DNA from 4 places in the Stenotrophomonas sp. YJH_SMC_122 genome. Region 2 is predicted to be linked to each of the others. Evidence: predicted binding sites of a transcription regulator. Region 2 holds the regulator's gene; each other region holds the start of a gene.
What was found. The regulator FliA, encoded in region 2, starts transcription of late flagellar genes. The targets are predictions, from matches to a motif close to TAAAGTTTNNCNNNCNNNGGCCGATAA.
Positions count from the first base shown of each region.

Region 1 (7,270 bases), on a different contig from region 2:
TGCGGCTGGTGCATGACACCGCCGGTCGCGCCGGGTTGGGCTCGGGCTGGCTGTCGTTGCATGCGCCGATCGATGCCGGCATCGTCGCCCGCGTGCATCGCAACCCCGGTTTCCATCGCGTCATTGGCGCGCCGATGGTGCTGATCGGCAACGGCACCGGCATCGCCGGGCTGCGCAGCCTGTTGCGCGAAGCCGCCCGGGCAGGCGAGCACGGGCACTGGCTGTTGTTCGGTGAACGCCAGCGTGCGCACGATTTCCTGTTCGCCGACGAGATCGAAGCGTGGCAGGCCGATGGCCATCTCGCGCGGGTGGACCTGGCGTTCTCGCGCGATGGTGACGGCGGTTATGTGCAGGATCGCCTGCAGGCGGCCACCGGAACGCTGCGCGACTGGATGCAGCGCGGTGCGGTGATCCATGTCTGTGGGTCGTTGCAGGGCATGGCCGAAGGCGTGGACCAGGTGCTGCGAACCGCGCTGGGTGATGAAGCGGTGGAAACGCTGCTGGAGAACGGGCGCTACCGCCGCGACGTGTATTGATTCCTGCCGCCGAACGCTGGTGTGAGCCGAGCATGGGCTCGGCTCTACAGTGTTCCTGCAGCCGATGCAGCGCCGAGCCCACGCTCGGCTGACTAGGCCGCCGCGCGCGACTGAGGTGTCGATTGCAACCGGAACGCGCCCACCGCTTCAGCCAGGGCACGCACCTGGACCTGCATCTGCGCCGTGGAGGCACCGGCCTCTTCCACCAGGCTGGCGTTGCGTTGGGTGCTGGCTTCCATCTGCACGATGGTCTGGTTCACCTGTGCGATGCCGGCATGCTGGTCCTGCGACGCACTGCGGATACCCGCCAGCAGGTCGGCCAGCTGCTGCACGCTGCCGACGATCTCGCCCATCGTGGTGCCGGCCTGTTCGGCCTGCTGGTTGCCCTGTCCCACACGCGCCACCGAATCCTCGATCAGGCCCTTGATCTGCTTGGCCGCCTCTGCGCTGCGTTGTGCAAGCAGGCGCACTTCCGCGGCCACCACGGCGAAACTGCGGCCCTGCTCACCGGCACGCGCCGCTTCCACCGCAGCATTCAGCGCGAGGATGTTGGTCTGGAAGGCGATGCCGTCGATCAGCTGGGTAATGTCGCCGATCCGCCGCGACGCCTCGCTGATGCGCTGCATGGTCGCCACCACCTGGCCGACGGCCTCGCCACCGCGCTGCGCCACCGCAGCCGCACCCTTGACCAGCGCGTCGGCACGGCCTGCGGCATCAGCATTGCGACCGACCGTATCGGTCAGTTCGTGCATGGAAGCGGCGGTCTCTTCCAGGTTGGCGGCCTGCTGCTCGGTGCGCTGTGACAGATCTTGATGACCGGCAACGATCTCGCCAACGCCACTATCGAGACGGGAGGTGGCGTGCTGGATGCGGGTGACGATGCGGCCCAGCTGCGCGACCGTCGCGTTGGCATCATCGCGCATGCGCGCGAACACGCCCTGCAGCTCCCCCTCCATGCGCACGCTGAGGTCACCACGGGCCAGCGCGGCCAGCAATGCCTGCAGGTCGCCGAGGTTGGTTTCAAACGTCGCCAGCAGGCGGTTGATGCTGGTCGACAACGTGCGCACGAAGCCCTGCTTGCCGTCCAGCGTGATGCGACCGTGCAGGTCGCCGTGTGCTGCAGCATCGACCAGGGCAGCGACCTCGGTTTCCAGCAGGGTCTCCAACGCACGACTACGCCATTCCACCGCTACGCCGAGGAATTGCCCTTCGTCGATGACGGGGTTGGCAATCAGCTGGTAGCGCGTGCCGGCATGGCCGATCTCGCGCTCTTCGCGCTGGCGCACGCCGGTCAGGCTGGCCAACGCCGGATGCAGGCGTACCGCGTCGCTGCCCACCAGATCCTGGTCCCGGAGGTCCAGCTGCTCCAGCAGAGCCGGATTGGCATACGCCACCAGGCCTTCTGCATCGATCACCATCAAACCGGTCTGCGCACTGTCCAATGCCTGGCGCACCCGGGTGTTGCCGCGCGCCACGGCACGCTCGGTCTCGATACGCGCGCGCAGGCGCTGCTGCATGTCGACCAGGCGCTGGGCCAGCTGGCCGATCTCGTCGTTGGCGTTGTAGACGCGCAGGGTGGTGTCCAGGCGGTCGTCAGCGATGTCGCTGGCGAAGCGCAGGGTGTCATGGATCGGCTGGCGCACTGCACGCAGCACCAGCACGAGGCTGGTGATCAGCACACCGGCGACCAGCAGCACGGTCAATGCAAACAGCACGCTCATGGTGCGCGCACCAGCCTGCTGGCGGGCCTGGGCACGGGCCAGTGCCGCGACCTGTGCCTGCTGGAATGCGGCCAGCGCAGGCGCTACACCCGCAGCGGCATCCAGCAGCGACTGCGCTTCCACATCCAGGCCGACACGGGCAGCGGTATACCCAAGCAACGCGGCCTGATACGCCTCCATTCCGGTGCGCAGGGTGTCCTGCGCATCCGCGGGCAGGCCCGCCAGCGCGAGATCGAACGGCAGCTTTTCTTCGCTGGCGCGGTCGGCGTGGGTGGAGTCACCGTCGAGCAGCAGCAGCGCCTCCTGCCGACGCATCTTCTGCAGGGACAACGCCAGCGCATCCCGCTGCTGCGCATCCACCTGCCCCTGCAGCGTGTCTGCAGCCTGTTGCAGCTGCGCGGCGAGGCCGGCCTCACCACGGCCCATCTCGTCGACCCGTTCGAACAGGGCGGCCACACCCTGCGAGAACGCGCCTGCAGCTTCGGTCAGCGCTTGCAGGGCCTTGCGCCGGCCGGCATCCATCGGCATCGCGCGCAGCACCTGCAGGTCGCTCTGCAGCGCTTCCTGCACGGCCAGCAGCTGGTCGCGATCGGCATCGTCGAAACTGCGTGCATACTGGATCTGCAGGCGGCGCGCTTCGGCCACCCGCGTGGCCAGGCGCGCGGCCAGATCACTGCCGCGCTGGTAGCTGGCCTGGCTGCGCGCAGCCTGCGTGTTGGCATGCCCGGTCCAGGCATAGACGGCGGCGATTGCGACCAGTCCCAAGCCACAGACCCACAAGGTCGCCTTGAGCTTGTTGGCTACGCTCAGCCGATGCGGTTGCAGCCACGGCAGCAGGCCGGAGGACGCCGGGCGCAGCGCCGCAAGCCGCGTGCGCAGGGACCGGAGGTGGAGGACAACGGCCGACATGACAGACTCCAGGCAGAAGGACGCACCTGTATCGGCCGGATTCAAGGCAACTTTAGAGCTTTCGTCGTCCTGGCCCAGCGATGACTGGCGGACGCGGCCTTTGTACCGGGTGCAGGCGACGCTGGCGTGACACGACCATCGCCCTTGACCTCAACCCCGGTTGGGGGAGCACAGTGGACGCCCCTCCCCGTTCCGGTGCCTCCATGACCACCCTCGATGTCCCCCGCTACCTGCAGCGCCTGCAGCTGGATGCACCGCCACCGCTGACCCTGGCCGGCCTGACCCTGCTGCAGCAGCGCCACAACGCAGTGCTGCCGTTCGAGACCCTCAGCTGCCTGCTGCGCGATGCGGTGCCGATCGACCTGGACAGCGTGCAGCGCAAGCTGCTGGACGAGCGCCGTGGCGGGTACTGCTTCGAACTCAATGGCGGCCTGCTGGCGCTGCTGCAGGCGTTGGGCTTCGATGCGCAGCCGTTGAGCGCCCGCGTGCTGCTGGCCGCCCAGGACGGCGAACTGACCGCACGTACCCATCTGCTGCTGCGCGTGCAGGTGGAGGGCGATGACTGGCTGGTGGATGCAGGTTTCGGCAGCCTGACCCCGACCATACCGCTGCGCCTGGATGATCCGCAGCCGCAGGCCACGCCACACGAGCGGTACCTGCTGCAGCGCCTGGCCGTTGACGGGGATTTCGTGCTGTCCGCCGAATCCGGCGACGGCTGGCGATCGATGTACCGTTTCGACCTGCACGTGCCCGCACCGATCGACAACGTGGTGGGCAACTGGTACGTGTGCACCCATCCCGACTCCAGCTTCCCTGGCCAACTGCGCGCGTCGCTGACCGGGCCGGACTGGCGACGCACCATCGGCAGCGGCAACTACACCGAGTACCGCCCCGGCCAGGTACCGGACAAGCGTCCGCTGCACGATGTTGCCGACGTGCGCGAGGTACTGCAGCAACGCTTCGGCATGCAGTTGCCCGAAGACCCGCGGCTTGACCCGGCGATCAATGACTGGCTGCAGCGCTCACGCGCCGCAACCTTGTAGCGCCGAGCCCATGCTCGGCTGAGCTTGGGCTGCTGGGTCAACAGCAGCCGAGCATGGGCGCGGCTCTACGCAACCGCGCGCGCCTGCAACGCAATCCGGTTGCCTTCACTGTCGCAGATCTCGGCCACGCGCCAGTCGCCCGCGTCGGCCGGTCCGAAGCGCAACGCAGCTCCCGCGCGCAGTGCACGCTCCAGGCTTACCTCCAGGTCATCGACGCCGATGTAGATGCGCGCACCCTGCTCGGAGGGCCGGTAGTCCGCGCCGTGCACCAGCGCCACACTGGCACCGGCGGCCGGATCGGAAAACGGCAGATAGGCCATCCGGCAGTCGTGCAGCACGATGGGTTGGCCCACCGCCACCTGCAGCCATTGCTGGTAGAACGCGATGGCCCGGGCCAGATCACGGACCGGTATCTCGACGTGCAGGATCGGATTCATGCGCGCAGGATAACCGGATACTGACACCCCCTTGCAGGGCAGCGCTGGCATGCTGGGTGCCCCTTTCCTCGCGGAGTCCTGCATGTCCCTGGCCGACCATCGACGTACGCTGGCACCGCATGGTTTCTTGCGCGTGGCGATCAACCTGGGCAACCCGGTGCTGGCGCACGGCGATGCGCACTCACCGCGCGGACCGTCAGTGGAGCTGGCCACGACATTGGCGCAGCGCCTGGGTGTGCAGGCACGCTTCACCTGTCACGATGCCGCGGCCTCGGTGGTCGCTGCGGGAGGCGAAGACGGCTGGGATCTGGCCTTCCTGGCCATCGATCCGGCACGCGCCGACCGCATCGCCTTCAGTGCTCCGTACGTGGAGATCGAAGGCACCTATCTGGTGCGCGACGATAGCCCTGCGCAGCAGGTGAACGACCTCGACCGCGAGGGGCTGCGCATCGCGGTGGGCCGCGGTGCAGCCTACGACCTGTTTCTCAGCCGTGAACTGCGCCACGCGATGATCGAGCGGGCTGAGACGTCGGCGGCGGCCATCACCCTGTTCGACCTGCAGCGCCTGGATGCCGCCGCCGGCGTGCGCCAGCCGCTGCAGGCATGGGCGCGGGCGCATCCCGGCCACCGCGTGCTTGCCGACCGTTTCACCGCGATCCAGCAGGCGGTGGCGGCGCCGGCGTCGCGCCCCGCCGACGCGCTGCAGGCGCTGTTCGAGGAAGTGGAGGCGATCAAGTCCGGCTCGCTGCTGGAGGAGGCGTTCGCGCGTGGCGGGCAGACGGTCACGCTGGTGCGATGAGTGTAGCGTCCGCCATGTGCCGGACGTGCTCGGCCGCCTGCGCGTGCAGCCAGTCGCGGAAGGCGAGAAAGCCGCGATGGCGGGCCGATCGCTGCGGGTAGACCAGCCAATGCGGCCAGGCGGTTTTCAGGCGCAGGTTGGACAGCGCCACCAGTTGCCCGGAATCCAGCAACAAGCGCGCCCGCGTCACCCGCCCAAGCGCCACGCCCACCCCGTCCAGCGCCGCACGGTGGTGTGCCTCCGAATCATCCAGCACCGCTACGAAGCGCGACGGCGGGGTCTGCCCGCTCAACGCGAACCAGGCACCCCACGCACCATCGGGGTCCCCCAGCAGCGGCCACTGGTTCAGTGGCACCCGGTCGATCCCTCCCATGCGTTCGATCAGCGCCGGGCTGGCCATCGGCAGCAGCCACTCGTCGAACAGCGGCTCAACCACCAGGCCCGGCCACTGCCCGCTGCCCAGCCGCAGCGCGGCGTCGAACTGGCGCTGCCGCTCGAAATCAATCAGGCGCTCGCTCGACTGCAGGTTGATCTCGATCTGTGGGTGCTCGGCCACGAAATGACCCAGGCGCGGCACCAGCCATGCCGACGCCATCGACGGCACCGCACTGATCGTCAGCACGTGCTCGGCGCGGGCCGCATAGGGCTGGAAGGCTTCGTTGATCGCATCCAGATGCGGGCCGACCTGGTCGAGCAGGCGCTGCCCCTCCAGGGTGAGGGCGACGCCACGCGGTTGGCGGACCAGCAGTGGCTGCCCGAGCCGCTCTTCCAACTGGCGCATCTGATGGCTGAGCGCACTGACGGTCAGGTTCATCGACGCCGCTGCCCGTGACAGGTTGCCCAGCCGCGCGGCGGCCACGAAACCCTGCAGGGCATGAAGGGGTGGACGGGACATCAGGCTTGAATTCCTCTCAAGGCATGCTTGCGGAAATGTCGCTTTTTGCGCGCCCATGCTGCCCGTATCGTGCAATCCACTCAAGTGGAGGCACGCTCATGAACATCTTCGGCAGCCTGTTGTTCCTGCACGGCCATGTGGCCAACGCCGAGCTGGCACGCCAGCTGGCCAGCCCGTCCACCACCTCCCCTGCGTGCGCGGCGCGACCGGCCACGCCGGTTCAGCAGCCGGGGACCCGTTGAACGCGGCTCAACCTGTGTACCAGCGTTGGACGTGTTCAGGCAGCCATGGCATTGGATCGATATCCAGTGTCCGGCAACCGTCGAGGGTGTCACGCAGCACGCCCTCACCGGGGCCACCTGGAATCCGCAGGCCTTCCTCTTCCGGAAGCTGCACCACAGCCCAGTCGTGCAGCCGGTCCATGCGCAGGCGCAGCGCAGCCTGCAGCCATGCCTTCAGCGGGTAACAGCGATAGCCCTGTTCGCCCAACGCATCAACCGCGAGCGACAACGCCTGGTTGGCGCCACGTACCCACTCGGTGTGGCCTCCGGCCTTGTCCTGGACCGTCATCGGTGCCGGTGCGCGGTGCGCCTTGAACGGCGAACGCAGCTGCAGCTCCAGATCACGTGCATCGCGCTCGCTCTCTGCTTCCACCAGCGCACCGGCATCGAGGTCGAAGAACTCGAACCAGCGCCGGTGCAATGCGCTGATGCGTCCGAGCGGATCACGTGAGAAGCCGATCTTCGCGTAGTCCTCCCACGCACAAGGGAAGACGTAGGTGAAGACACGACCGTCGATGCGGATATCCGATTGCATGTGCGCAGGCTGCCTCCACCTCAGCCCGGGCGCAACCGGGCGCTACCGTGCGCGCTGCAGCGCTCCGGCAGTGCGGCTTCGTGCAGCCGGCACCAACTATTCTTGCTGACTGTC
Region 1 covers NZ_JCAFST010000009.1:88,142-95,411, forward strand. The annotation lists gene AC5P66_RS13355 (PepSY domain-containing protein) at 1-536, shown strand, start outside; gene AC5P66_RS13360 (methyl-accepting chemotaxis protein) at 629-3,166, opposite strand; gene AC5P66_RS13365 (arylamine N-acetyltransferase family protein) at 3,370-4,209, shown strand; gene AC5P66_RS13370 (VOC family protein) at 4,275-4,646, opposite strand; gene AC5P66_RS13375 (ABC transporter substrate-binding protein) at 4,729-5,445, shown strand; gene AC5P66_RS13380 (LysR substrate-binding domain-containing protein) at 5,429-6,340, opposite strand; gene AC5P66_RS13385 (hypothetical protein) at 6,439-6,582, shown strand; gene AC5P66_RS13390 (GIY-YIG nuclease family protein) at 6,590-7,156, opposite strand.
Region 1: AC5P66_RS13360 (methyl-accepting chemotaxis protein) is a predicted target of FliA. The motif match lies at 3,195-3,221, and genes of this name have one in related genera.

Region 2 (7,270 bases):
CAGGATCAGCGCCATGCGACCATCGCCGATCAGGGTTGCACCTGCGTAACCGCGCAGGCCGCGCAGGGCTTTCGGCAGCGGCTTGATGACCACTTCCTCGCGCCCGCGCACCTGGTCCACGACCAGGCCGAAGCGTGCTTCACCGGCCTGCAGCACCACGATCGTCAGCAGGGTCGAGGCCGCCGGCGTCACATCCAGCCACTGGCGCAGATCGACCAGCGGCAGCGTGTGCGAACGACGGTCGAGCACGGCGCGGCCATCGAACCAGCCCAGCGAGGTGCGCGGCGCGTGCAGCACTTCCATCACGCGCGCCAGCGGCAGCGCATAGACGTCCTCGCCGGCCTGCACCAGCAGGGTCGGCAGGATCGCCAGGGTCAGCGGCACGCGGATCAGGAAGCGGCTGCCGCGGCCCAGCTCGGACTGGATCTGGATCTGGCCACTCAGTTCGCGGATGCGTGACTGCACCACGTCCATGCCAACGCCCCGGCCGGAGATATCCGTGACCTGCTGCTTGGTCGAGAAGCCGGGCAGGAACACCAGGTGCAGGCACTCCTCGCTGCTCAGGCGGGCGGCAGCTTCCGGATCGATCAGGCCCTTCTCACGCGCCTTCGCGCGCAGCTTCTCCGGATCGATGCCGGCGCCATCGTCCTGCACTTCGATGCTGACGTAGTCGCCTTCCTGCTGTGCCGACAGGCGTACGTGGCCCATCCGCGGCTTGCCCTGTGCTTCGCGCAGGTCGGGCATTTCCACGCCATGGTCGATGGCGTTGCGGACCAGGTGCACCAGCGGGTCGGCCAGCGCTTCGACCAGGTTGCGGTCGAGCTCGGTCTCGGCGCCGATCAGCTCCAGGTCCACTTCCTTCTTCAGCGAGCGGGCAACGTCTCTGGCGACCTTGGGAAAGCGCGAGAACACCTTGCCCACCGGCTGCATGCGGGTGCGCATCACCGCCGACTGCAGGCGCGCGGTGGCGATGTCCAGGGTGGACACGGCGCGGTCCAGCTCCTCGTCGCGCAGGCGGGCACGCAGGGTCTTGAGCCGGTTGCGCGACAGCACCAGTTCGCCGATCAGGTTGACGATCGCGTCCAGGCGCTTGGTGTCCACGCGCACGGTGTGTTCGGCTTCGGCCAACGGCTTGGCGGCCGGCTTGGCCGCCGGTGCCGGTGCGGTCGGCGCGGCCGGTGGGCGTGGTGCCGTGATCGGTGCGGGCGCTACCGCAGCGATGGGCCTGGCGCCGGGTGCGGCGCCACCGTGCAGCTGGTCGAGCAGGGCCTCGAATTCGTCTTCGCTGATCAGCCCGTCGTCGGCCTTCTTTGCCGGCGCCACCGCGGTCGGCGCGTTACCCCCGTGCAGCTGGTCGAGCAGGGCCTCGAATTCGTCGTCGGTGATCAGGTCGCCGCTACCGGCCGCCGCTACCGTGGCCGGGGCGGCCGGCGCGGCGGCGCCTCCGTGCATGTCGAACTGGGCGATCAGGTCCGGCGGCGCATAGCCCGGCTCGGTGCCGGAGGAAACTGCATCCAGCATCGATTGCAGGTAGTCCAGCGATTGCTGGGCGGCATCGAAGTGATGGGCCTGCAGCACGGCCTGGCCCGCGCGCGCGATGCCCAGTGCTTCTTCGGCGGCGTGGCACAGCTCGACCATGGCGGTGACGCCGAGGAAGCCGGCGCCGCCCTTGAGCGTGTGGTAGCCCCGGAACACCGCGTTGAGCTGTTCGGTGTCCTGCGGTGCCTGCTCCAGCGACACCAGCTGTTCGCCCAGGCGATCCAGGATTTCCTGCGCCTCGATGATGAAATCGGCAGTGATGTCGTCGGATACCGCGCTCATGCTTACAGCCCCAGGTCCGACAGCAGGTCGTCGGCGTCGTTCTGCGAGACCGCGTGGCGGTCCAGTCCCTTCAGTGCCGGCCCGGCCAGATCCGGATCGGTGCGATGCTGTTCCGGCGGCAGGCCGAGCGCGCCGAAGCCCTCATGCACGCGGCGGACGATGCCGACGACGCGACGGATGATCTGCCCGGTCAGGTCCTGGTAGCTCTGGGTCAGGGCGATCTCGGTGAGGTTGTGGCGGATGCGCTCGAGCTGCGCATCCTGGCCCGGCTGCAGGCCTTCGGCGCGCAGCTGTTCGGTCAGGCTGCGGCATTCCTCGGCCAGGTCCAGGGTGCGGTGCGTCGCCTGTTCGGTCATCGCCACCACGTGGTCCAGGCGTGCGCAGGCATCGTCCAGTTCGCCGGCCTCGCTGGGCACGGTCGGCAGTTCACCCAGGGCCTGCCCGAGCTCGCGGGCCAGCCGCGAGAGGCCGCTCATCATCGGCTGCGTGCGCAGCGCGACCAGTCCGTCGATGCGTTGCCGCCAGGCGGTTTCGTCACCGGACTCCAGTGCGTCCAGTGCTTCCTGCAGGCGCAGGGCGAGGGCGTTCTTGTCGACCGTGGTATCCATCAGGCGCTGGCCGCCAGGCGTTCGAAGATCTTGCCGAGCTTCTCTTCCAGCGTCTGCGCGGTGAACGGCTTGATGATGTAGCCGTTCACGCCGTTCTGGGCGGCTTCGATGATCTGTTCGCGCTTGGCTTCGGCGGTGACCATCAGCACCGGCAAGGTCTTCAGCTTGGCATCGGCACGGATCGCCTTCAGCAGTTCGATGCCGGTCATTACCGGCATGTTCCAGTCGGTGACCACGAAATCGAACGGCTGGCTCTGCAGCAGCGACAGCGCGGCATGCCCGTCCTCGGCTTCGGCGGTGTTGGTGAAGCCCAGATCGCCCAGCAGGTTCTTGACGATGCGACGCATGGTCGAGAAGTCGTCGACGATCAGGATGCGCATGTTCTTGTTCAAAGCAGAGTTCCTTTGTTGTTCATTCCGGGCGGCCGGGGGCAGCTGCCTCGGGGATGTTCATTCTTCGAGGCCGGCGTCGACGGCCTCGAATACCTTCAGCCGGCCGCGCAGGCGCAGCACGGCCTGGCCGTGGATCTGGCAGACCCGCGACTCGCTCACGCCGAGCACCGCGCCGATCTCCTTCAGGTTCAGTTCCTGCTCGTAATAGAGCGAGAGCACCAGCTGTTCGCGCTCGGGCAGGTGGCCGATGGCCTTGCCCAGCTCGCGACCGAACTCGCCACGCTCCAGCACCTGTTGCGGGGTCGGGCCGCCCTGGGCGACGGTGTCCAGCTCGCCCTGGTCTTCGATGCGCGACTCCAGGCTCAGCACCTGGCCACGCGCAGCGTCTTCCATCAGGCGCAGGTATTCGGGCAGTGGCATCTCCATCGCGGCGGCCACTTCGGTGGCGCTGGCGGCGCGGCCGCTGCTCTGTTCCAGGCGGCGGATGGTGGCCGCAGCATCGCGTGCGCGGCGGTGCACCGAGCGCGGCACCCAGTCGCCACGGCGGATCTCGTCGATCATCGAGCCACGGATACGGATCGAGGCGTAGGTCTCGAACGAGGCGCCCTGGTCGGCGTCGTAGCTGCGCGACGCTTCGATCAGGCCCATCATGCCAGCCTGGATCAGGTCGTCGACTTCGACGCTGGCCGGCAGGCGCGCGGCCAGATGGTGGGCGATGCGCCGCACCAGGTCCGAGTGCTGGGCGATGACCTCGTTGGCCGCCGAGCGCTGGACCTCCCTGTATTGGGCCGCGCCTTTCATGCTGCCACCCCGCGCTGCTTGAGGATGCGTTCGAGGAAGAACTCGACGCCGCCACGTGGTTCGGTCGGCGCCTGCCAGCGGGCCGTGCGGCGCGCGATCTCGGTGATCGCCAGTGCGGACGGGCTGGACGGGTAGGCCTTTACCACCGGCTGCTGGCGCTGCACCGACAGGCGCAGCCAGTCATCCTGCGGCACGCAGCCCAGGTAGTTCAGCGAGACATCGGCGAGGAACTTCTCGCAGACGCGGGTCAGCTTCTCGTACAGCACGCGGCCCTCGTTGGGGTCGCGCACCATGTTGGCCACCACCTGGATGCGGTCCACGCCCCGTTCGCGCGACAGCACCTTGATCAGCGCGTAGGCGTCGGTGATCGACGCCGGCTCGTCACAGACCACCACCACGGTGTCCTGCGCGGCCTGGCAGAAGGTCAGCACGCCGTCGGTGATGCCCGCGGCGGTGTCCACCACCATGATGTCCAGCTCGCGTTCCAGCTCGGAGAACACGTTGACCAGGCCGACGTGCTCGGCCGGGGCCAGCTCGGCCATGTGCCGGCGGCCGGACGCGGCCGGGACCACCAGCACGCCGTTCGGGCCTTCGACGATGACGTCGTCCAGCGAGCAGCGGCCGGCAACCAGGTCGGCCAGCGTGAAGGTGGGGTTCAAGCCCAGGATCACGTCGATGTTGGCCAGGCCGAGGTCGGCGTCCAGCAGCAGCGTGCGCTTGCCCATGCCGGCCAGCGCCACGGCCAGGTTGGCCGACACGTTGGTCTTGCCCACGCCGCCCTTGCCGCCGGTCACGGCGATGGTGCGCACAGGGCCGAGCGGCTCGCTGCGGGTGGCCGACAGCGGGAAGGTCTTGGTCAGCTTGGCGTACTCACGCGACGGCATGGTTCAACTCCGGGTTGCAGGGCATATCGGCCGCTCGGCGCAAATCTTCAAGGCGAAGTACGAGATTGGCCGCACTGGCCCGGTGCAGGTCGTCCGGAACGTCCTGGCCATCGGTCACCCAGGTGATCGGCAGGGCGTGGTCGACGGCCACCGACAGCGCGTTGCCGAAGCGGCCGGTTTCGTCCAGCTTGCTCAGCACCAGGCCCTGCAGGTTGGCGGCACCGAAGCGGCGGACCACCTCGTCCATGTCGCCGAAGCTGGTGTTGGCCGGCAGCACCAGAAGGGTGCGGACCTGGCGCGCGGCGCGCAGCCACTGCAGCTGGGCGGCCAGGGCGCGGTCGCGCGGGCCCAGGCCGGCGGTGTCGATCAGCACCAGCTTGTAGTCCTTCAGACGTTCCAGCAGCTGGTCCAGGTCGGTGCCGCTGTTGGCCTCGTGCACGGCGATGCCGAGCTGCCGGCCGTAGCCATACAGCTGCTCGCGGGCGCCGATGCGGGTGGTGTCGGTGGTGACCAGGGCGACGTCACGCGGCGCGTGCTTCTCGGCGAACCGCGAGGCCAGCTTGGCGATGGTGGTCGTCTTGCCGGCGCCGGTCGGGCCCACCAGTGCGATCACGCCGCCTTCCTCCAGCGGGTCGACCGGGGCGATCGGCAGCTTGCGCGAGATCAGCCCCAGCATCAGACCGCGGCCTCGGTGCGCCTCGGTCTCCAGCGGAATCTGCATGGCGACGTCGCGGGCCAGGCCAGCATCGAATCCGTACTCGTCCATCAGGTCCAGCGCGGTGGCGCGCACCGGGCAGCCGCGCAGGCGCTCGTCGGTGAAGCGGTTCATTTCGCGCTCGATGACCTGGCGCATGCCGGCCACTTCCTGGCGCAGCTGGCGGATCTCGGCGTCGTCCTGGGCGACCACGGTCAGCACCGGGGCTGGGGCGAGCATGGGCGTCGGCGCGGATTCGGCAATGGCATCGGTCAACGCCGGTTCGCTGGCGGCGACCTCCGGCTGCGTTTCGGACAGGGCTGCGGTCGGCAGCGGCGGCGGCTGCACCGCCGGCGCCACGCTTTCGTGATGTGCCTGGTGCGGCGGATCGATCTGGAAACGGGCGCGGTTGGCCGGCGCGGCGACGGCCGGTGCCGGTGCAACGATGGCCTCGGCGAACGGGGCGAAGATCGGGTCCGGCAGTGCCGGTTCATTGACGGCGGCGCGTGCCAGCGTGGCGGCGAAGCCGGTGCTGCCGCGGGTCGGCACGATCTCGTCGGCGCTGTCCAGGGTGCGGCCGGTAGCGCCCACTGCCGCACGGGCGAGGGCGGCCACCGCCGAGGTGGTGGCGGCAACCGGTTCCGGTGCCGGGGTGCTGCTGCGGCGGCGGGTGACGGCGGCGATCACCGCGTCGGCGGCGGTGCGCGGCTTGGGTGCCGGCGGCGGTGCAACGTCACGGCGCGAGGCTTCCAGTGCGCGCTGCACGGCGCTCTCGTCGTAGTTGGCGGCGGCGACGATCTCGATGCCTTCCTCGATCCGGCGGTTGGACAGGATCACGGCGTCAGGACCATGCTCCTTGCGCACCAGGTTCATGGCCGAGCGCATGTCGGCGGCGACGAATCGTTTGATTTTCATGCTGTGGTCACGAGGCGAAGACGGCGGGGTGGCGGTCGGGGAACTCGGGTGGTCGGTGGTCTGCACGGTGCGGGTTCCCCTTGGTGTCTGTCTGTTGCGTTGGTTCGAAAGTGGTGTCTGTTTTCTGGCGCATCGGCGGGCGGCGTCAGCTGATCGTTCCGACCAGCTTCAGGCGCTTGTCCTCCGGCACCTCGCTGTAGGCCAGGACCGACAGCGACGGAACGCTGTGGCGGACCAGGCGGGCCAGCGCGGCGCGCACCGGGCCAGGTACCAGCACGACCGCGGGCTCGTTGCGGGCTTCCTGCTTGCTGACACATTCGGCCAGGCTCTGGTGCAGTCGCTCAGCGAGTCCGGGTTCCAGCGCGGCGCCGTTGCCCTGCGTGGACTCCTGCAAGACACGTTCCAATTGCGGGTTGAGGGTGAACACCGGCAGCTCCGCCGACATTCCGGCGATCTCCTGCACGATGAAGCGGCCCAGCGCGGTGCGCACCGCGGCGGTCAGCACCGCCGGGTCCTGGCTGCTGGGCGCATGTTCGACCAGTGCCTCGGCGATCTTGCGCAGCTGGCGGATCGGAATGCGCTCGACCAGCAGGTTCTGCAGCACGCGCACCACCGCCGACAGCGGCAGCGCCTTCGGCGTCAGATCTTCGACGAGCTTGGGCGCGCTCTTGGCCAGGTTGGCCAGCAGGTGCTGCACTTCCTCATGGCCGAGCAGCTCGGGAGCATGTTCGCGGATCAGGTGCGACAGATGGGTGGCGACCACGGTGGCCGGGTCGACCACCGTGTAGCCCAGCGTTTCGGCCTGGGCGCGCTGGTGCGGCTGGATCCAGGTGGCATCCAGGCCGAACGCGGGGTCCTTGCCGGCGATGCCCTCTAGGGTGCCCAGCGCGCTGCCCGGGTCCAGTGCCAGCTCGCGATCCGGATGGATTTCGGCGGTGGCCACCGGCACGCCATGCACCAGCACGCGGTAGCCGTTGGCCGGCAGTTCCAGGTTGTCGCGGATGTGCACCGAGGGAATCAGGAAGCCGACATCCTGGGTCAGCTTGCGGCGCACGCCCTTGATGCGCGCCATCAGTTCGCCGCCCTGGTTGCTGTCCACCAGCGGAATCAGCCGATAGCCGACCTCCAGGCCCAGCGGATCGACCGGGCGCAGTT
Region 2 covers NZ_JCAFST010000020.1:26,438-33,707, reverse strand. The annotation lists gene AC5P66_RS19220 (chemotaxis protein CheA) at 1-1,821, opposite strand, end outside; gene AC5P66_RS19215 (protein phosphatase CheZ) at 1,824-2,429, opposite strand; gene cheY (chemotaxis response regulator CheY) at 2,429-2,821, opposite strand; gene AC5P66_RS19205 (RNA polymerase sigma factor FliA) at 2,879-3,622, opposite strand; gene AC5P66_RS19200 (MinD/ParA family ATP-binding protein) at 3,619-4,506, opposite strand; gene flhF (flagellar biosynthesis GTPase FlhF) at 4,493-6,115, opposite strand; gene flhA (flagellar biosynthesis protein FlhA) at 6,261-7,270, opposite strand, start outside.

Region 3 (7,270 bases), on a different contig from region 2:
ACGATGCCGACGCCGCCGAGGACTGATCTCAGCCTGTGAGAGGACGCGCGCGAATACTGCGCGCATCTTCACTCAAGCAGGTGAACCCATGAAGGCCTGGAACCCGGTTGCGGTACGCATGTTCATCCCGGCGCTGGTCGGCTGGTGCCTGGCGCTGGCCACCTGCCTGCGCGCCGAACAGCTGCGCGGGGACCCGCACGCGCAGGCGTTGTTGCCCGTGTTGCAGCAAGGCGCGGTCGCGCTGCTGGTCCTGAGCTTGGCCTGCACGGTTGCGGCCTGCGTGTTGCTGTGGCGGCATGGCCGCGGCGACGGCGGGCGTCTCGCTTCCGGCACTACATCCGTGCGGCGTCCATCAGCAGGACCCGGCACGGTGCGCGCTGGAACGCGTTGATCTGAGGCACCAGACGCTGGAAGTGCTCGCTGGCGCAATGGATATCCAGAGCGTCGCGGTCTGGCCATTGCTCGATGAAGACGAAATGCCCGGGGTCCTTGTGGTCGACGAACAGTTCATAGCCGAGGCAGAGCGGCTCTCGCTGCGTGCATGCGACCAGCTCGCGGTACAGGGGAAGCACGGTGTCCACCGCATCGGGATGGATGAAATCCTCGGCGATCACTTTCAGCATGTCGGCACCTGCAGACGGGCCTTGCAGGATAGTGCCAGCGCATCGCGTGCACCTATCCTGGTCAACGCAATACTGCGTCCGTACTGACCAGCTGCACGTCGTGCATCTGATTGAGGTAGGCCTCGTAGTAGCCCTTGTGCGAGGCACCGACGATGGCCAGCATTCGGCTGCCAGGGTGCAGGCCGAGCACGTCGCGGATGTTGGCGACCATGCGCAGGTTGCGGGTTTCCCAGTAACCGACATACATCCGGCCGAACGCCTTGGAGGACGGCTCGACGAGCGTCGCGCCGAAGTCGCTCTGGTACGCTGCCATCGCTGCCGCCGGGCTGTTGTAATCCCGATACAGCGCCATGACGCCGCCGGGCTTGTCCAGATTGGCCACGAGGCGTTCATCGGCCTCCCGTCGTGCCCGCGAATGCATATTGTTCCAGGCACCGGTGATGGCTGCACTGGCCGCCGCCTCATCCTCGGCCGGTGTGGGAGAATCGGCCGTGTGGTCGTCCACGGCCCACAGCCGTTCATGCCCGAGGCGGGCGGCAACTACGGCGGCGATCAGGCTGGTTTCATTGCGGCGGACCAGGCCTTTGCCGAGGATCTCGACCAGGGCCGGCGTCAGCCCATCGCCGGCTTTGCGCTCGGACGCAGGCAGGCGCAGCCATTGCACCTGCGCCGAGCCGCGTTCGCCCGCTGCCAGGAACAATGCTGCAAGCCGACGACGCTGGGCGGGCATCGGCTCGTCCGGCCAAGTCGCAAGCAGGCGCTCGGCCTGGGCGTTCGCTGCGGGCACGTCCAGGCCGGTGGCAGCCTGCGCAGCGGTGGTGTCGAAGCAGTAGGTGGCCACGCTCTCCGCATAGCGTGCCGGGTAGCGACGCATGGAATCGCACTGGAGGCCGGACAGGTCTTCGGTGGCGATCAGCTCGGGCTTCCAGGCGATCAGTCGCTGCAGCAACGGTTCAAGCAAGGCGGGCTGGAAGGACTTGGGCAGGCCGGACAGGTGGGCGGTGCCCAGTACCAGCACCTCGTTCGGTCGCCCGACAGGCGGCCCCTTCAGCTGGTCCGGCTGAAAGGCGGGCCGATAGGTGGCATCTGCAGCGAGGGCGCCGGTACTGCACAGGCCCAGGATCAGGAAGCTGGCCAAGCGTGGGAACATGCGATCTCCGTGTCAGTGCGCATCCTGCGGTTCGCTGCATGCTGGCCGTTTTCACCTGCCGCGGAATCGCCCGTTGGTCATGCAAACCTTTTGGGCTTGAACTGCATCGTGCCCGGCAAGGCTATGCCCAGCTGGCGCCTGGCGTAACCGCTCGGCGGTGTCCCCGTCGCGCGGGGGCAGAATGTGAAGTACATCGCGATTGTCTACCGCATCCCTGCAGCCGCATCTGAAGTTGCGACGGGCGTCGCGGAATCCGGCTAAAGCCACCGATCGCATCGCCGATATTCCCTCTGGATCCCGCTCCAGTGGCCCGCCGCAGGACCCCAGGCCGTCCCCGATGGGCGGCCCGCGCTGTGTGTTCCGCCACTCCCAAATGCCGATCGCACCCGCAGCAGACGTTCTTGGTAGTCGCTCGAGAGGTGCCGGTTGGCACCTGTAGTCCCTGGCAACTGAAGTTGCCGTCGGGCATCCCGCCCGTCGGGTCGCAACCGCTTACCGGACACCGAGGATCAGACAATGCTCATTCCAGGCTTCACGGCAGGTGCGCAGGCGCCGGCCGAGCTGCATACCCGTTGGTCGCCGTGGCGTGCCCTGTTGGGCGCGCTGGCACCCCAGCACCGCACCGGCACCGAGGCCGTGTCGGATGGCCGTGCCGAGCTGGAAGCCCAGGTTGCGGCGCTGCACCGGGTCCAGGCGGTCATCGAGTTCGCCCTCGATGGCACCATCCTGCAGGCCAACGACAACTTCCTGCAGGCGATGGGCTACCGGCTGGAGGAGATCCAGGGAAAGCATCATTCCCTGTTCGTCGATCCCGAGCAGGCGCGTAGCGCTGCATACCGTGACTTCTGGGCGCGGCTGGGTCGTGGCGAATATGACGCTGGCCAGTACCGGCGTTTCGGCAAGGGCCAGCGCGAGATCTGGATCCAGGCCTCGTACAACCCGGTACTGGATCGGCAGGGGCGTCCCTACAAGGTGGTCAAGTTCGCCACCGACATCACCGCGCAGAAGTTGCAGGCGGCCGACTCGGCCGGGCAGCTGGCGGCGATCGACAAGTCGCAGGCGGTGATCGAGTTCGGTATGGACGGCCGCATCCTGTCGGCCAACGACAACTTCCTGGCCGCCACCGGCTACAGCCTGGACGACGTGCGCGGCCAGCACCACTCGCTGTTCGTCGAGCCCGAGCATCGTGGCAGTGCCGAGTATCGGCAGTTCTGGGAGAAGCTGGGCCGTGGCGAATACGATGCCGGCCAGTACCGGCGCCTCGGCAAGGGCGGGCGCGAGGTCTGGATCCAGGCGTCCTACAATCCGATCCTGGATCTCAATGGGAAGCCGTTCAAGGTCGTCAAGTACGCCACCGACATCACCGCGCAGGTGCATGAGAACCAGGCCATGCAGCGCGCCGTGGCGCAGACCCGTGAAGTGGTGGCGGCCGCCAAGGAGGGCGACCTGACCCGGCGCGTGTCCACCGCCGACAAGAACGGGCCGATCGCCGAGCTGTGCGAAGGTGTGAATTCGCTGGTCGAGGCGATGGCCGCGATCATCGGCCAGATCAAGTTCGCCGCCGACACCATCGCCGTCGGCGCCACCGAGATCGCGCAGGGCAACAGCGATCTGTCGCAGCGCACCGAGCAGCAGGCAGCGTCGCTGGAGGAGACCGCCGTGTCGATGAAGGGCCTGGCCGAGACCGTGCAGCGCACTGCGACCAACGCACGGCAGGCCAGTCAGCTGGCCGGTGGGGCTGCCGATGTCGCTGCGCGCGGCGGCAACGTGGTGCACGAAGTGGTCCAGACCATGGCGGTGATCAACGCATCCTCGCGGCGCATCGTCGATATCATCGGCGTGATCGACGGCATCGCCTTCCAGACCAATATCCTTGCGTTGAACGCGGCGGTGGAGGCGGCGCGTGCGGGCGAACACGGGCGTGGCTTCGCCGTGGTCGCCACCGAGATCCGCGAACTGTCGCAGCGCTCGGCCAGTGCCGCCAAGGAGATCAAGCAACTGATCGATGCGTCGGTGGCCAATGTCGGCGCCGGCACCGCGCAGGTCGAGAGCGCTGGCCGCACCATGGACGAGATCGTGGTCAACGTGCGCCGGGTCAGTGACCTGATGTCGGAGATCAGCACGGCCGCGCAGCAGCAGAGCGACGACATCCAGCAGATGAACCACGCTGTCGATCTGATCGACCAGGGCACCCAGCAGAACGCTGCGCTGGTCGAGGAAGCCTCGGCCGCGGCGCGCAGCATGGAGGAGCAGTCAGCGCAGCTGCTGCAGACCGTGGCCAGCTTCCGCGTGCACGGTGGGGCGGGGAACCTGCATGGCGCGGCGGTGCTGCGCGCGGTCTAGGCCCGGCGGTCGGAGTGCTGTTCCCCGGCCTCGAGCGCCGGGGCAGCATGCACGCAGTTGCGGCCGGCATGCTTTGCCCGGTACAGGGCCTGGTCGGCCCGCTCGACCAGGCCTCGTGGGTCGGCCTGCTCATGCGCGGCCTGCCAGGCTACGCCGACGCTGATGGTCACATGGGCCTCTGCGGCGGGCAGGCGGCGGCTTCCATGGCGGCGCTCGACGCCGCCCAGGCCCAGGGCTTGGGCGGCGTCGGGCGCGGGCAGGGCCGCGATGAACTCCTCGCCGCCGTAGCGGGCCAGCCGCCGCCGGTGCCGATCAACTGGTCGTCGGCGTTTGTGCTCGATCACGCCCGGCAGCGGGAAGTAGTGGGACAGGCGACTGCGTCGGACGCCGAAGGAGGGGCAATCGCGCGGGCAGGGCATGCTGGGGCATGCTTGCCAGTGCCGGCGCTCGGGCCTGGGAAATGCAAAAGGCCAGGTCATGGACCTGGCCTTTGATGCAGTGGTGCCGGTGAAAGGACTCGAACCTTCATGGGGTCACCCCCGGCTGATTTTGAGTCAGCTGCGTATACCATTCCGCCACACCGGCAGGCAGCGTGCGAGTGTAACCGAGGTCGGCAGGCGATGCATAGTAGGAGGGCCTATGAGGGCGGTTCCTGTCGGCATTGGCCCATTGATAGCTATACTCCCAGCGAGCAATTGCCTCCAGGAGCGGTAGCCGATGACAGTGTTGCAGGACCTGAGGGTGCTGGTGGTCGAGAACGACGAAATGAGTGCGGCCCTGCTGCAGATGCAGCTGGTGCACGCCGGTGCGACTGTGGTCGGGCTTGCAGCGAGTGTGTCCGAGGCCCTGCGGCTGCTGGAGCAGAGCACTCCTGACGTGGCCCTGCTGGATTACCGGCTGGCCCGCAACGAGACCAGTGAACCAGTGGCTGCAGCGCTTTCGGCGCGTGGCATTCCGTTCGTGCTGGCCAGCGGGATGCTGGCCGAGCAGCTGCCGGCGCCGATGTCGGCCGGCCTGCTGCTGGTCAAGCCGTACCTGTCGGCCGATCTGTCACGCGCGCTGGCGCGTGCGGTTGGCCGCTCCAGCGTCAAGGCCTGAGCATCCCACTGCGGACCGGCAGGAGGGATATGCTGCCAAGGCCTGAATGCTCAGGCCTACAAGGAGAGTGGCATGAAGAAGTGGATCAAGCGCATGGTTGCTGCGGGTGTCCTTTCGATGACGGTCTTCGGTGGTACGGCGTCTGCCGCATGGTGCGGCCAGCCCTGTTTCCAGCTCTACAAGAGCTGCATCGCACGCGGCGGTGAGGTTGAGCAGTGCCTGCAGGAACAAGCCTTCTGCGAAGAGGCGATGTGCGGCGGCCACCCCTGATCCAGGAACCCCGCCCAGGCGGGGTTTTTCAATTGCGTCCGGCGCTCAGCCCGCTTCCTCGTACACGTAACGGATCTCCTCGCGGTCATCGAGGATGCGGTACTGGCGCGCCAGGTCATCCGGTTCGGGGTTGAGCCAGGCGTCGAGGTGTTCCTTGCGGATCGGCACCACCCCGCGGTCATGCCCGGCAGCGGCGACGTCGCTGGGAGGTGCGTCGGTGATCGTGGCAAACGACAGCAGGCGGCCTTCCGGCCCTTCCCATTCCGCCCAGAGGCAGGCCAGCAGCAGGTCGCGGGGCGGATCGGGACGGAATTCGAGTACCACGTCCTCTTCCTTTTCGTTGGCACCGAGGGTGCGGCCGGCGATGGCGTGGCGGGGCACGTGCTCGTAGAACGCCTGCACCACCACCACGCCATGGCGCACTCCGAACGCACCCCGCCAGTAACCTTCCAGGCTGTCGCGCCGCGCATTGTAGGTACCGGGGTAAAGCACGTCGTTGCGCGCCGGCTTGTCCGGCAGCCGGCACTGGTAGCGCATGGGCTTGATCACGCGCTGGCCGTTCTCGCTGACCATCACCGGTGCGTAGGTGCCTGGGAAAATGCGGTTGTCGCGCGGCAGCAGCTGCACCCGATGCAGGTCTTCCAGCCGGGCCTGTGCGCGCTCGATGCGGTTGCCGGCCACGCGCAGGTCGTTGCGCGCCTTCTGCGTGGGCCGGGTGGCCAGCGTGGCATGGGCAATATCGCGTCGTTCGCGTTGCCGGGCCAGTTCGGCCTCCAGTGCCTGTTGCTCCTGCGCATGCCATTGCTGGATCTTCGCCACGATGTCCCGCCCCTGTTCGGTACGCGCACCGGCGAATCCGTCATCCATCGCCTTAGGGGTCTTCGGCCGTTTCTTGCCCGGATCGTGTGCGTACAGTTCGGCGAAGTCCTCCAGCGACAGGATGGCGCCGAACTCGCGTACCAGTTTGGCGTAGTCAGCGCGGATCAGGGCGGAATAGCACATGGGACTCTGTGGGCCTGGGTCGCAGCGGCTGCGACGTGGATGCGGCAGGATAGCCCGACCCATCCGGAGATGCCGCATGAATGATTCCATCACCTGCCAGTTCCGCGAAGCCGTACCCACGGTCGAGGACTACTGCCAGTTGCGCGTGCTCGCAGGCCTCAGCGCCAAGTCCCGCGAAGCAGCCGCCCGCGCGCTGCCCAATACGCTGTTCGGCGTATGTGCCTACCAGGGCGCTGAGCTGGTGGCGATGGGCCGTATCGTCGGCGATGGCGGCTGCCACCTGCAGGTCTGTGATATCGCGGTACTGCCGCGGTTGCAGGGGCAGGGCCTTGGCAAGGAAGTGATGCGGCGGCTGGACGGCTGGATGCAGGCCAACCTGCCGCCGTCGGCGTACGTCAGCCTGCTGGCCGATGGCGAGGCGCATCGGTTGTACGCGCAGTTTGGTTTCGCACCGACTGCACCGGCATCGATCGGGATGTATCGGCGGTTCTGAGCCGTGGGCGGGGTGAAGCCATCCACGGGCAGGGCGGTTTGATGGCAGGTCGCGGGCAAAGAAAAACCCCGGCCTGAGCCGGGGTTTTCAAGAATTGGCGTCCCCACGGGGATTCGAACCCCGGTCGCCACCGTGAAAGGGTGATGTCCTAGGCCTCTAGACGATGGGGACGCACGAAAACTTCAAGTTGTAGATCCTCCGACGGCCTAATGTCGAAGTGGTGGAGCCAAGCGGGATCGAACCGCTGACCTCCTGCATGCCATGCAGGCGCTCTCCCAGCTGAGCTATGGC
Region 3 covers NZ_JCAFST010000012.1:163,464-170,733, reverse strand. The annotation lists gene AC5P66_RS16375 (PAS domain-containing protein) at 1-26, shown strand, start outside; gene AC5P66_RS16370 (hypothetical protein) at 89-391, shown strand; gene AC5P66_RS16365 (putative quinol monooxygenase) at 333-623, opposite strand; gene AC5P66_RS16360 (DUF5694 domain-containing protein) at 685-1,773, opposite strand; gene AC5P66_RS16355 (methyl-accepting chemotaxis protein) at 2,290-4,116, shown strand; gene AC5P66_RS16350 (diguanylate cyclase) at 4,113-4,535, opposite strand; tRNA gene AC5P66_RS16345 (tRNA-Leu) at 4,616-4,701, opposite strand; gene AC5P66_RS16340 (response regulator) at 4,834-5,214, shown strand; gene AC5P66_RS16335 (hypothetical protein) at 5,287-5,484, shown strand; gene AC5P66_RS16330 (SOS response-associated peptidase family protein) at 5,530-6,486, opposite strand; gene AC5P66_RS16325 (GNAT family N-acetyltransferase) at 6,563-6,979, shown strand; tRNA gene AC5P66_RS16320 (tRNA-Glu) at 7,075-7,150, opposite strand; tRNA gene AC5P66_RS16315 (tRNA-Ala) at 7,198-7,270, opposite strand, start outside.
Region 3: AC5P66_RS16355 (methyl-accepting chemotaxis protein) is a predicted target of FliA. The motif match lies at 2,032-2,058, and genes of this name have one in related genera.

Region 4 (7,270 bases), on a different contig from region 2:
GCCAGCAGTGGATCAAGGATGCCCCGGCCAGCATCAGCGTGATCGGTCGCGAGGACATCGAGCGCCAGCCGGTACCGGACCTGGCCGCCCTGCTTAGCCGCGTACCGGGCGTGACCGGCGGCCTCAGCGCCGTCGGCGAGCAGTCCAAGATCAAGCTGCGTGGCATGCCGTCCAACTACACGCTGGTGCTGGTGGACGGCAAGCGCATGGGCAGCTCGGCCTCGACCCACTATCGCCCCGACCTCGGCCGCCAGGACCTGAACTGGATCTCTCCGGACCAGATCGAGCGCATCGAGGTGGTGCGCGGGCCGATGTCGTCGCTGTATGGCTCCGATGCGATGGGCGGGGTGATCAACATCATCACCCGGCGCATCGGCGACGAATGGAACGGCAGCGCCACCCACAGCTACACCCGCCCGGCTGACGGCAAGCGCGGCGATACCCAGCAGATCGGCGCCACTTTCTCCGGACCGCTGGGCGAACGCTTCGGCCTGCGCATCGGCGCCAACAGCATGCGCCGCGATTCGGACCGCTCCAACGGCGGTGTCTACGGCAATGCCTATGCAGGCGAGAAGGATCGCAATGTCGATGCGCTGCTGCAGTGGAAGCTGAGCGACGCACAGGAACTGTCACTGGAAGCCGGGCACGGCGTGCAGCAGGCCTTCATCGATGCGTCGCTGGAAAAGCAGGACGAAGGTGCCTGGGGTGCCAGTGAGCTCAAGCGCAGCTCGCTGGCGCTCAACCACGATGGCAGGTGGCGCTTCGGCAATTCGAAGATCAGTGCGTACTGGACCGAGTACAAGAACGACATCGGTGCTGCCGGCCGTTCCGAAGCGACCGATACGATCATCGAGGGCAGCCTGACCACGCCGTTCACCCTCGGCGTTGAGCACCAGTTCGCCGCAGGCGGCCAATGGAAGCGGCAGGAGCTGACCAACACCGACACCATCGGCCGCGCGCCGATCGACTATGCCGGCAACGCGGTCAGCGGCTCCACTCTGGACGTGGACACCTGGGCGCTGTTTGCCGAGGACGAGCTGAAACTGCACCGCACCCTGGCCCTGACCGTGGGCGCGCGCCTGGACCATCACGAGCAGTTCGGCGGCCACGTCAGCCCGCGTGCGTACCTGGTGTGGCACCCTGCCAAACAGTGGACGATCCGCGGTGGCGTCTCCAAGGGCTTCCGTGCGCCCAGCCTGACCGAGAATTCGGCCAGTGCCGCTACCCAGTCCGGGGGCCGCGGCTGCACCTCGCTGATTCCGCTGGGCTACACCCGCGGCGGGTGCTACATGGCCGGCAACCCGGACCTGGATCCGGAGACCAGCACCAACCGCGAGATCGGCATCAGCTTCGACAATGACCTGATCGATGTCGGCGTGACCTATTTCCACACCGACTTCCGGAACAAGATCGAATACGCACCGCTGGGCCGGTTCAATGGCATCTGGTGGACGCGCATGAGCAACGTACAGCGCGCGCGCACCCGCGGCATGGAAGGCAACCTCAACGTCCGCTTCGGCGAGCAGTGGCGCTGGCGCACCTCGGCGACCTGGATGAAGGAAGCCAAGAATCTGACCACCGGCCGCAACCTGATCGATACGCCGGAGTTCTCCGGCTATTCGTCGCTGGACTGGACGCCCAGCACGGTGTTTTCCGGCAGCCTGTCGGCGCAGTACACCGGCAAGCAGACCGGCACCGCCACGACCTTCCTCAAGGCCTATACCCTGTATGACCTGACCGCGGCATGGAACGTCAACCAAGTGCTGACCCTGCGCGGTGGCGTCAGCAACCTGGCCGACAAGAAGCTGTATGCGGAAGGCTCCACCGACTACTTCGTCGCCGGGCGCAGCTACTTCCTGAGCATGACCGCGCGGTTCTGACCGGCGGCACGCGCCGTGATCGCGCTGGCGACATGCCAGCGCGATCGACGGTGTTGCCGGTTACTCGCTTTCCAGCGCGGCCGGTGCCGCATCCCGCGTGGCGGCCGTGCGCGCACGGTCCATCGCCACCGCCAGTTGCTGGCGTGCGAGCAGTTGTTGTGCCTGCACCACTTCAGGTGTCGGCAGGAGCACCGGTCCCGGTGCGTTTTCCGGTGTAGCAGCTGTGGTCATGCAACCTCCATGGACATCCCGCCGCCGCACGGGTTCAGCCGGGGCGGCAGCGGAACTGCGCACCCTATCCTAAAAACAAGGCGGGTGGGTGACGGCGCGGCGCTTGGCCGCAGGCGCGGGAACAAGGCAGGCGTCACATTCTTGACGGTAGCGCTTGGATCCTGAATAGGACTTGTCCTATCATGAAAACGTTTTCTCACAGGGATGTTTCCCAATGAATACCACTGACCTCTCCCAGTTCAGCCCCAAGTGGCAGTTCCGCTTCAACTTCTTCCGCCAGCACGGCGCCCCCAAGAACCCCGGCTTCAAGCAGGCCTGGAAGGCACTGTCCTTTGGCGACCGCCTGAAGATCAACCTGAACTTCTTCGCGTTGTTCTTCGGTGCCATCTACCTGCTGATTCTCGGCATGTGGCGCAAGGCACTGGTGGTGATCGGCATCAACATCGCGCTGGCCATCGTCACCATGTTCCTCCCGGACATCGTCGGGCGCATGTTGTTCATCGCCATGAACCTGCTGGTCGCCTCCAGCACCAACTACAGCTACTACCTGGAAAAGGTGGAAGGACGCGCCAGCTGGAATCCGTTTGAAGGAATGTTCTGAGCCATCAGACCTGCGCAGGATGCGCGGCAAGGATGCATCCGACGCCCGGCACCCGCCGGGCGTCTTCGTTTCCGGCATCAGGCCGCGCGGCGGGCCATGCCCTCCGGCTCGGCCTGCAGGCGGAAGCGCGACACCGCCACCGCCAGCTGCTCGGCCTGCTCCTCCATCGCACGGGCGGCGGCACTGGCTTCCTCCACCAGCGCGGCGTTCTGCTGGGTGGTTTCGTCCATCTGCACCACGGTCTGGTTGACCTGCTCGATGCCGGCCGACTGTTCGCGCGACGCGGCCGAGATCTCGGCCATGATCTCGTTGACCCGGCCGACCTGACCGACGATGTCCTGCATGGTGCGCCCCGCACCGTGCACCAGCTGCGCACCGGCACCGACCTGGGCCACCGAGGCGTCGATCAGCTCCTTGATCTCCTTTGCAGCACCCGCCGAACGCTGCGCCAGCGCCCGCACTTCACTGGCCACCACTGCGAAGCCACGGCCCTGTTCACCGGCGCGCGCCGCTTCCACTGCGGCATTCAACGCCAGGATGTTGGTCTGGAACGCAATGCCGTCGATCACCGAGATGATCTCGGCGATGCGCTGCGAAGACGCCTCGATCTGCTCCATGGTGTGCACCACCTGGCTGACCACCTGGCCGCCTTCGCTGGCCACGCCCGCTGCGGAACCGGCCAGCGTGTTTGCCTGCAGCGCATGGTCGGCGTTCTGGCGCACGGTGGAGGTCAGTTCTTCCATCGACGCGGCGGTTTCCTCCAGGTTGGCGGCCTGCTGTTCGGTGCGGCGCGACAGGTCGCTGTTGCCGGCCGCGATCTCACCGGCGGCCAGGCGGATACTGGCTGCCGACTGCTGGATCTGGCCCACGATCTGGGTCAATTGCTGCACGGTGCTGTTGGCATCGTCGCGCATCACCGCAAACACCCCGTGGAAGTCGCCCTGCATGCGGGTACTGAGGTCACCGGCGGCGATCGCGCGCAGCAGCGTCGACAGTGCCGCCAGGTTGTGGTCGCTGACCTGCATCATTGTGTTCAGGGTCTCCACCATGCGGCGGAAATCATGGTCGAAGCGCAGTGCATCACCGCGCACGGCGAAGTCACCGGCGGCGGCGGCGGCGGCCAGCTGCTGGATCTGCTCGTTGATCGCAGCCAGGTTGCGCTTGGTGGTCGCCATTGCGGCAGTGAACACCGCCTTCTCGCCCGGCAGCGCTTCCATGTCCACGCTGAGGTCGCCCACGGCATAGCACTGCATCACTTCAACCAGGCGCTGGGTGACCGCATTGCTGGAGGCCACCAGCTGGTTGCTGTCGGCCACCATGCGGCCGTACTCGCCCGGGAAGGCCGCAGCATCCATGCGATAGCTGAGTTCACCGGCATCGTGGCGGCGCGCCATTTCGGCCTGCGCAGCCATCACCGACTGCAACTGCCCACGCATGCCCTGCATCGCGTCCAGCAGGCGCCCCACTTCGTCGTTGCTGCGCGCCGGCAGCGTGCTGTCCAGCTTGCCGGCGGCGACATCCCCGGCCACGCGCACCGCTTCGGCCAACGGGCGGATTGCCAGGCGGCGCAGCAGCACGTAGACACCGGCGCTGAGGGTCAGCGCGGCGATCACGCCGACCAGCAGGGTCAGCCACAGCAGCTGGCGTGCCTCAGACACGATCACCGCATGCGGCATCACCACGCCCAGCGCGAAGCGTTGCGGGGCTTCGCCCACGCGCAGCGGCACGTACACGCGTACGTTGCCGGCCGCGTCGGGGCTGAAGGCCTCGAACGGACGGTCGGCGGCGATGTCGGCCAGCATGCTGCGGGTCAGCGCATCGTTGCGCGGCTTGCCGATCTCGGCGGCATTGGCCGAGGCCAGCACCACGCCCTTCGGCGACAGCAGTTCGACGCGGCCAGCCCCCATCGGCTTCAGCGTTGCCAGATGCTTCTGCAGCGCTGCCAGCGAGAAGTCGACGGTGAATACACCGAGGAACCTGTCGTTCTCGATGATCGGCGTGCTCAACGTGCTCATCAGCACCTGCTGCCCGGCGATGTCATACGCATAGGGTTCGCTGACCTTGGGCAGCTTGTCGCGGCTGGGCACCATGTACCAGTCACCGGAACCGCTGGCAGTCTCGGTGTAGTCGGTCATCACCGACTGCTGCGGTTTGCCGTCTTGCCAGGCCCAGTAGCTCATGTAGCGGCCGGTGGCATCGTGTGCTTCGGTATTGACGAACTCCGCATCCTTGCCGTCGAAGGCATCGGCCTCCCACATGGTGCTCTTGCCCAGCCATTGAGGATGAGCACGCAGCTGTTCGCCGAGCACCGCCGCCAGGCTGGCGCGGTCGGGGATGTCACCACGGGCACGCTGGGCCAGCACGGCCTCGACCATGGCGTCATTGCTGGCGAAAGCGGTGCCCAGATCAGCCGCCACCTGGCGCGCCTCGGCGTTGGCCTCGCTGGTCATGGTCTGGCGCGAGGCGCTGATCAGACTGGCGCTGGCCTGCCGGTAGATCAGGAAGGCGGTCAGGCCGAAGCACAGCAGCGCGATCACGGCGGTGCCCAGCATCAACTTGTGGGCGATGCTGCCCGGGCGTTGGGCAGTGGCAGAGCGGGAAGAAGACATGGGAGGGTCCGCAGGGCAGTTCAGGACGACCGGCACCACGAGGGCACCGCGCAGGCGCGCGATCCGTCGCGCAGGCCACCGGCCGCCGGGGCGCGCCCGGCGCTGGAAGCGCACTGGGTTAGCGGCCGCCCGCCAACGAGGTTGAGGCGGTAGGCCTGCACATTCCTGAATCCGCTCAGGGTCGGCTCAGCGCCCCCCCCCTCGCGATGCCCTCACTCGGCCACGCGGTCCTTGATCCACTGTGCCCGCGGCAGTACCTCGATGCTGCCGACGGCATACTGCTGAAGCACGTCGTCCGGCCCGAAGCACGGTTTCCAGCCCAGCGCGCCGCGCAGGCGGGCACTGTCGTAGACACGGTCGATGCTCAATGGCAGCGGCCAGCCACGGCGTTCGAATTCGGCCAGCAGCTGCGGCGCGCGACGGGCCAGCACGCTGCGCGGGTGGGTGGCCAGCTCCAGGCAGTCCTCGCGCCGGAACGGCGTCGGCGCACAGGCAAGGTAGCGCGCGAACGGGGCGCCTTCGTCGAGCAGCAGTGCAGCATGTGCGCTGGCCACATCGCGGGCGTCGATGCCGCGGTGCAGGCGGAACATCGCCATCCGTTCGGGCGGTTCCGGGAAACACCGGCCCATGCGCAGCACGCGAACGCTGAAGCCCGGCGTAGCGGCGGCTTCGGCCAGGGTCTCTGCCTGCAGCTTGGTACGGTGGTAGATCGTGCGCGGCAGCGGCTCGGTGTCTTCGTCGATCCAACGGCAGCCACCGGCCACCACGGCATGGCCATACAACGCAGTGGTGCTGGTCAGCACGAAGCGCCGTGCACCGGCTTCGCGTGCCGCCTGCAGCAGGTGCGCCGTGGCATCCACGTTGATCTGCTGGAACACCGCATCCGGCACCAGGCCGACATGTGGGGCATGCAGGGCCGCGGTATGGATGACCGCATCCACGCCCTGCATCGCGCGCGCGACGGCCTGCCGATCGCTGACATCGGCAATGATGCGCGTGGTGGCAAAAGGGCTGCGGTCCAGCCCCACCACTTCGTGGGCGGCCGCCAACGCACCGAAGATCGCGCGCCCGATGCGGCCGGAACTGCCGGTCAACAGAATCTTCATTGAGTCCATTCACTCGAAGCGCCCGGGAACTACCGGGATGCTTCGATTCTAGGCATGCAATCGCGCATCCGCGATAGGACAGCCATGCAATCGTGCGTTCATCTTGACGACTTCGCAGGCGCCAGCAGTTGCCGCGCGATGAACAGCGGATCGTCGCCGCCGGCCACATCAGGCCTCACGCCAGTACGTTCCCAGTTGCCACCGGTGCGCAGATTGATGGGTTGCCGGTCGGGAATACTGATCTGATAGCCATCGGGCAGAAGCACAGGATCACCAAACATATGCGCGGCACCGCCACTGCGCGTGCCGACAATCCGCGCGCGGCCCAGTGCCTGCAGCGAATAGGCGACGAATTCGGCCGCCGAAGCGGTGCGGCGGTCGATCAGCACCACCAGCGGTTTCAGGTACGCAGGCAGGCTGGCAGGCGGCAGCGGTACCGGCGTGCGCCGGCCGCGCTGGTCCAGCTGCTGCACCGCGTCGATCTTCGCGTCCAGCAGCGTGCGTACCAGCAGGTCGGCACTTGCATCGTCGCCGCCCCCGTTCTGGCGCAGATCCAGCACCAGGCCATCGGTGTCAGCCAGCACGGTAAGGGCCGCAGCGAACTTCGGGCGCGCCAGATCCAGCGGATAGAAGGTACTCAGTCGCAGGTAGCCAATGTTGCCCTCCATCACCCGCACCTCGCGCACGCCGGCACCATTGCTGCGGGCATCGGCGCGCCAGGCCATCAACCAGTCGTCCTGGCCGGCCGCTGCGTCCACGCGTTCAACGTGGAAGTGGCCATCGAACATGTCCAGGTCCTGGTTCAGGCGTGCGCTGAACGCAACCGGATCCGAACAGCTGTCC
Region 4 covers NZ_JCAFST010000009.1:10,277-17,546, forward strand. The annotation lists gene AC5P66_RS12995 (TonB-dependent receptor domain-containing protein) at 1-1,880, shown strand, start outside; gene AC5P66_RS13000 (hypothetical protein) at 1,941-2,111, opposite strand; gene AC5P66_RS13005 (DUF2628 domain-containing protein) at 2,326-2,712, shown strand; gene AC5P66_RS13010 (methyl-accepting chemotaxis protein) at 2,790-5,321, opposite strand; gene AC5P66_RS13015 (NAD-dependent epimerase/dehydratase family protein) at 5,534-6,427, opposite strand; gene AC5P66_RS13020 (S41 family peptidase) at 6,526-7,270, opposite strand, start outside.
Region 4: AC5P66_RS13010 (methyl-accepting chemotaxis protein) is a predicted target of FliA. The motif match lies at 5,440-5,466, and genes of this name have one in related genera.